Regions from separate parts of the Streptomyces sp. NPDC046985 genome, predicted to be linked through region 2. Evidence: riboswitches for the same ligand, from Rfam matches in the RefSeq annotation. Region 2 holds a riboswitch; the other holds the start of a gene.

Region 1 (3,398 bases), on a different contig from region 2:
GCATCGCCGCCACGCTGGTCACCGCCGCCGTTGAAAGGTCTCCGCATGCTCTCCGGGAACGGTCGTCACCGACGCCCCCGTCAGGCTCCGGCCATCGTCGTCGCCGCCGGAGTGACCGGCTCCGCCCTCGCCCTCCCGCTCCTCGGCGCCAGCGGCGCGAGCGCGGCCGACGGCACCACGTGGGACAAGGTCGCGGAGTGCGAGACCGGCGGCTCGTGGAGCACCGACACCGGCAACGGCTACTACGGCGGTCTGCAACTGACCCAGGACGACTGGGAGAAGTACGGCGGCCTCGACTACGCCTCCAGAGCCGACCAGGCCAGCCGGTCCCAGCAGATAGCCGTGGCCGAGAAGATCCTGGCCGACCGCGGTCCGGGCGCCTGGCCCGCCTGCGGCCTGCTGTCCGGCCTCACCGTGAGCTCCGGCGCGGCGCCCGTCGACACGGGGGTGGGCGGCGGTTCGTCCGCGGACTCCGGCTCGTCCGGCGGCTCGGGCTCGTCCGACGCCGACCCCGGACCGTCCGACTCCTCCCACACCGGCACTGGTTCGACGGACTCCTCCGGGTCGTCCGGCTCATCCGGCTCGTCGACTCCCTCCGGTGCGCCCGGCACGGCGTCCGGCCCCTCGGGCTCGGCCGACAGCGGCAAGACGTCGTCCTCCACGGGCTCTTCGCCCGGCACGGCGGACCGGCAGGCGGAGTCCGGCACGTCCGGCGCGTCCGGCGCCCCGGGCGCCTCCGGCACGGGCGGCGGCCGGATACCCGGCGAGGCGGGCTCGGTCTCCCGCGGCGCCGAACGGGGCTACTCGGGCTACTCGGCCGACTCGGACAACTCGCAGCAGAGCATCGGCTCTTCGGCTCTCGTCGACACCGGCGCGCTCGACGCCGGAACCCTCGGCGCCGGACGCCACCGCGGCGGCAGCGCCGCCGAGGACCTGAAGCAGGACAGCGTGACGTCCGCAGGGGGCCGGCACGCCTCCCGGGTGGCCGACGGCGCCTACACCGTCCGCGAGGGCGAGACGCTGGCGTCCATCGCCGACTCCCTCGGCGTCCCCGGCGGATGGCGCGCGCTCTACCACGCCAACGAGGGCGTCCTCGGCGCCGACCCCGACCACGTCATGGCCGGTCAGACCCTGGATCTCCCCGCCTAAACCGCCCCAAAGCAGCGGGAGTTCGCGTCACGTTTCGTGCCGTAACGCCCCATTGGGCGAAAGTGTGGGATGAGTCTCAGAAGCCCCGATCGTCTTTGAAATTCCCCCGCTCGCGTGTCTACGGTCGTGATCGCTCGCCACCGCGAGCCCCGGCTGCCGCAACGCCGAATCCTGCCAGCGGCCGCACGGGAACAGTCGTCGCGTCAAGCGCCGCGGGCAGGAGCGGGGGACCCAAGGTAAGCGCCGCGCCGGGCAGTCGACCGGAGCGGCTGGGGGTGAAGCCGTGCCTCATCGAGGGCGCGGCCGGGCAACTCATTCGGCCCGAACCCGACAGCTCACCTCGTAGGCGTCGGTGAGGGGATCGTTTCATGCTGTTTTCCGCCAAGGGCAAGCACCGCCGTCCCGCCAAGGCCACCCGCGCTCTCGCGCTCGCCGGGATCGCCGGGGCGGCCGTCGCCGGCCCGCTGATGGCCTCCGGCAACGCCTCCGCCGCCACCGCTTCCGAGTGGGACGCCGTCGCCCAGTGCGAGTCGGGCGGCAACTGGTCCATCAACACCGGCAACGGCTTCTACGGCGGCCTCCAGTTCACCGACTCCACCTGGGCCGCGTACGGCGGCGCCGCCTACGCCTCGCGCGCCGACCTGGCGGGCAAGTCGCAGCAGATAGCCGTCGCCGAGAAGGTCCTGGCGAGCCAGGGCCGCGGCGCCTGGCCGGTCTGCGGCAAGGGCCTGTCCGGCGCCTCCGGCTCGTCGTCTTCCGGGTCTTCCGGCAGCGGCTCCAGCGGCTCGGCCGGCTCCAGCGACGCCGGCCGCTCCAGCGAGCCGCGGGCCGCCGACCGCTCCAAGACCCGCCCGGCCCCGGAGAAGACCCAGAAGACCGTCACCACGCCGACCGGCGGGACGGTGAAGAAGGGCGACGGCGAGTACGAGGTGGTCGCAGGCGACACCCTCGGGACCATCGCCGCCGAACACCGCGTCCAGGGAAGCTGGGAGAAGCTGTTCCAGCTCAACAAGGACATCGTCCAGGACGCCGACCTCATCTACCCGGGTCAGCGGCTCCACCTGAAGTAAGGAAGCGAGGCGCGCAGGCGCGGCGGTCGCCCTCGGCGCCGCCGCCCGGCCCCGCTCCCACGACCCCGCCCCGGCGCGCGCTCCCCGTGCGCGCCGGGGCGGGGTTCTTCGCCTTCCGTTCACGCACCTGTTCACGCATGTGTTCACCCCCTCTTTGTTCCGAGCGGGAACAATGTGTACCGTCACCCTGTCCACGGGACGGTCGGTCAGTCTTCGGGCGGCCCGGGACAGTTAGGCTCTAGTCGCAAGGCACACCAGCCCCGCAGTTTCCGCGTCACATCCACGAAGGAGATGCTCGTGCCGTCCATCGACGTCGTCGTAGCCCGGGAAATCCTCGACTCCCGGGGCAACCCCACGGTCGAGGTCGAGGTCGGCCTCGACGACGGCAGCACGGGTCGTGCAGCCGTCCCCTCCGGCGCCTCCACCGGCGCGTTCGAGGCGGTCGAGCTGCGCGACGGCGACCCCAACCGCTACCAGGGCAAGGGCGTCGAGAAGGCCGTCCTCGCCGTCATCGAGCAGATCGGCCCGGAGCTGGTCGGCTACGACGCCACCGAGCAGCGCCTGATCGACCAGGCCATGGCCGACCTGGACGCCACCGACAACAAGGGCTCGCTGGGCGCCAACGCCATCCTCGGCGTCTCCCTGGCCGTCGCGCACGCCGCCTCCGAGGCGTCGGACCTGCCGCTCTTCCGCTACCTGGGCGGCCCCAACGCGCACCTGCTGCCGGTGCCGATGATGAACATCCTGAACGGCGGCTCGCACGCCGACTCCAACGTGGACGTCCAGGAGTTCATGATCGCCCCGATCGGCGCGGAGTCCTTCTCCGAGGCCCTGCGCTGGGGCACCGAGGTCTACCACACGCTGAAGAAGGTCCTGAAGCGCAAGGGCCTGGCCACCGGCCTCGGCGACGAGGGCGGCTTCGCCCCGAACCTCGGCTCCAACCGCGAGGCCCTGGACCTGATCCTGGAGGCGATCACCGAGGCGGGCTACGTCCCCGGCGAGCAGATCGCCCTCGCCCTCGACGTCGCCGCCTCGGAGTTCTACAAGGACGGCGTGTACCTCTTCGAGGGCAAGGAGCGCTCCGCCGCCGAGATGACGGAGTACTACGAGGAGCTGACGGCGGCCTACCCGCTGGTCTCCATCGAGGACCCGCTGTTCGAGGACGACTGGGCCGGCTGG
Region 2 (3,398 bases):
GACAACCGCGCGGTGCTCGTCTACGAGCCGACCGCCGGCGACGCACAGGACCAGGCGCCGGACGCGGACGCCACCGACGACACCGAGGAGGCGGCGAAGTGACCGAGCTCGCCACGATGGACTTCCACGCCCGCCCCGAGGCCGGAGAGGCCCGGCCCTGGGCGTTCCCGGCGCCCGAGCGGAGCACGCTGGACAACGGCCTGACGGTGCTGCGCTGCCAGCGCCCCGGCCAGAAGGTCGTCGCCGTGGAGGTGCTGCTCGACGCGCCCCTGGAGGCCGAGCCGGCCGGCCTGGACGGCGTCGCGACGATCATGGCGCGCGCCTTCGCCGAGGGCACCGACAAGCACTCCGCGGAGGACTTCGCGGCCGAGCTGGAGCGCGCGGGCGCCACCCTGGACATGCACGCCGACCACCCCGGAGTGCGGCTCAGCCTGGAGGTTCCCGCCTCCCGGCTCGCCAAGGGGCTCGGCCTGCTGTCCGATGCCCTCCGGGCGCCCGCGTTCGCGGACTCCGAGGTCGAGCGGCTGGTGCGCAACCGGCTCGACGAGATCCCGCACGAGATGGCCAACCCCTCGCGCCGCGCCGCCAAGGAACTCTCCCGGCAGCTCTTCCCGGCCGCCGCGCGCATGTCGCGTCCGCGCCAGGGCACCGAGGAGACCGTCGCCGCCATCGACTCGGCGGCCGTCCGCGCCTTCTACGACCGGCACGTGCGGCCCGCCACGGCCACCGCCGTGGTCGTCGGCGACCTCACCGGCATTGACCTGGACGAGCTGCTCGGCGAGACCCTGGGCGCCTGGACCGGCACGCAGGCCAAGCCGCGGCCCGTGCCGCCGGTGACCGCCGACGACACCGGCCGCGTGGTCATCGTGGACCGCCCCGGCGCCGTGCAGACGCAGCTTCTGATCGGCCGCATCGGCCCCGACCGGCACGACCGGGTGTGGCCCGCGCAGGTGCTCGGCACGTACTGCCTCGGCGGCACCCTCACCTCGCGCCTGGACCGCGTCCTGCGCGAGGAGAAAGGCTACACCTACGGCGTGCGGGCGTTCGGCCAGGTGCTGCGCTCGGCCCCGGACGGCTCCGGCGCCGCCATGCTCGCGATCAGCGGCTCGGTCGACACGCCGAACACCGGACCGGCTCTGGACGACCTGTTCACGGTGCTGCGCAGGCTGGCCTCCGGGGGCCTGACCGACGCCGAGCGGGACGTCGCCGTGCAGAACCTCGTCGGCGTGGCCCCGCTCAAGTACGAGACGGCCGCCGCCGTGGCGAGCACGCTGGCCGACCAGGTGGAGCAGCACCTGGCCGACGACTACCAGGCGACGCTCTATCAGCAGCTCGCCGCCACCGGCACGGTGGAGGCCACCGCGGCGGTCGTGGGCGCCTTCCCGCAGGACCGCCTGGTGACGGTGCTCGTCGGCGACGCGGCGCAGATCAAGGCGCCGGTCGAGGCCCTGGGCATCGGTCAGGTCACCGTCGTCGCGGCCGAGTAGCGCGGCTCGGCGCGGCGCCGGCGACGGCGAAGCACGGCGGGGCCCTGGTGACCGAAGCGTCACCAGGGCCCCGCCGTGTCCGTATTGGGGCCGTTCGGGAAGACGATGCCCGTCTGCTCTGTGTCGTGCGCTACAAAGAGGCTGCCGCGTTTGGGAAGGGGAAGCGGCCCCCCTTACCGTCGGTCCGGCTGTCCGTCGGGCACTGCGCCGCAGCCGCGGCACCGGACAGTCATCGCCGAGTCCCCGTACGGCGCGAGCCAGGGGAGCCGGGGACCCACCGTCCCTGGGGTGAATCGGGCGCCCGCGCGCATCGCGCGAGGGGGCCTGTAGGAGACCTTCCTGCTCCGAACCCGTCAGCTAACCCGGTAGGCGAGAGGGAAGGAAAGGACCATCGTCTGCATGGCGTTCACGCGCCCCGCCGGGAGGCATCGCCGTCCCGGAAGAACGCACCGCACCACCGCCCGCGCGGCGGGCGTGGCGGCTCTCACCGCCACCGGCGTCGTCGGCGCCCTCGCCGCGGCCCCGGCCCTCGCCGCCGAGACTCCCGCTTCGCAGGACACCGGCCTCACCTCGGTGATCAGCGCCGGCGACTCCGTCGCGGAGAAGATCGACGCCCAGGCCGTCGCCCAGCGGCAGGCCGCCGAGCGGAAGCGGGCCGAGCAGGCCGCCCGTGAGCGGGCCGCCGAGCTGGCGACGGAGAAGCGCGAGGCGAAGGAGCGCGCCGCCCGCGCGGCCGAGCGCCGGCGGCTCAACGCCTTCGTGCCGCCGATCGCCGACTCCTACGTCTCCACCGGTTACAAGACCGGCGGCGCCCTGTGGTCCTCCGGCGTGCACACCGGCATCGACTTCCACGCCATGAGCGGCACCGTCGTCCACGCCGTCGGCGCCGGCACCGTCGTCCAGACCGGCTGGGGCGGGGCGTACGGCAACCAGATCGTGATCCGGATGGCGGACGGCATGTACACGCAGTACGGGCACCTGTCGTCCGTCGGCGTCTCGGTGGGCCAGCAGGTCACTCCCGGTCAGCGAATCGGCCTGTCCGGCGACACCGGCAACACCACCGGTCCCCACCTCCACTTCGAGGCCCGTACCGGCCCGGACTACGGCTCGGACGTCGACCCGGTCGCCTACCTCCGCGAGCACGGCGTGAACGCCTGACAGGCGGACACGCGCGGGAAGGGCCCGCGCAGGGGAAGCCTGCGCGCGGGGGCCCCGCAACCGGGTCCTCCGCAACCACGCCCCCCCCCCCCCGCGATTGGACCCAAAGAAGATCCCCGAGGCCCCGGCTTTCATGCCGGGGCTTTCGGCTGTCCGATCCCGCACGCCGGTCCCATCGCCGTGTTTTCGTTGTCTGAAAAACGTCGCTGAATTGCGGCCCCCGTCAAATATCCCGGCGCCGTGGAATAGAGTCACTGCATACGCGCGTCGTCGGTGCGGCGCGGGAATCTCGGCGGAATCTGCGGAGGTCGGTCATGCGCATTCCGGCGCACTCGGTGTGCACCGCGATCCGGGACGACATCGTCGCCGGCGTCCACGAGCGGGGCGGCAGACTGACCGAGGAAGTCCTCGCCCGCCGCTACGGCGTCTCGCGCGTCCCCGTGCGCGAGGCCCTGCGCACCCTGGAGGCCGAGGGCTTCGTGGTCACGCGGCGGCACGCGGGCGCCTATGTGGCGGAGCCGACCGGGGAGGAGGCCGCCGACTTCCTGGAGATGCGCCTGCTGCTGGAACCGCTGGCCGCCTCCCGCGCCGCCCAGCGGAGCACCGAGGCCCATCTGAAAGTGCTGCGCGGGCTGGTCAGGCTGGGGCAGGAGCGGGCCGCGGACGGCGGCGAGGAACTGCGCTCCCTGGGGAGCTGGTTCCACGAGACGCTCGTCCATGCCTGCGGCAGCCCCGCCCTCGCCGCCTCGCTGA

The links. A riboswitch is a leader RNA that binds a small molecule or an ion and turns the genes downstream of it on or off. The one in region 2 is predicted to bind cyclic di-AMP.
Positions count from the first base shown of each region.
Region 1: another riboswitch for cyclic di-AMP. It lies ahead of ABZ861_RS09310 (transglycosylase family protein); the one in region 2 lies ahead of ABZ861_RS23670 (M23 family metallopeptidase).

Region 1 is NZ_JBEYWK010000006.1:3,866-7,263, reverse strand. Features, by position in the region: gene ABZ861_RS09315 (transglycosylase family protein) at 46-1,149, shown strand; cyclic di-AMP (ydaO/yuaA leader) riboswitch at 1,348-1,513, shown strand; gene ABZ861_RS09310 (transglycosylase family protein) at 1,518-2,219, shown strand; gene eno (phosphopyruvate hydratase) at 2,511-3,398, shown strand, end outside.
Region 2 is NZ_JBEYWK010000019.1:27,069-30,466, reverse strand. Features, by position in the region: gene ABZ861_RS23680 (pitrilysin family protein) at 1-102, shown strand, start outside; gene ABZ861_RS23675 (pitrilysin family protein) at 99-1,487, shown strand; cyclic di-AMP (ydaO/yuaA leader) riboswitch at 1,711-1,874, shown strand; gene ABZ861_RS23670 (M23 family metallopeptidase) at 1,887-2,645, shown strand; gene ABZ861_RS23665 (GntR family transcriptional regulator) at 2,960-3,398, shown strand, end outside.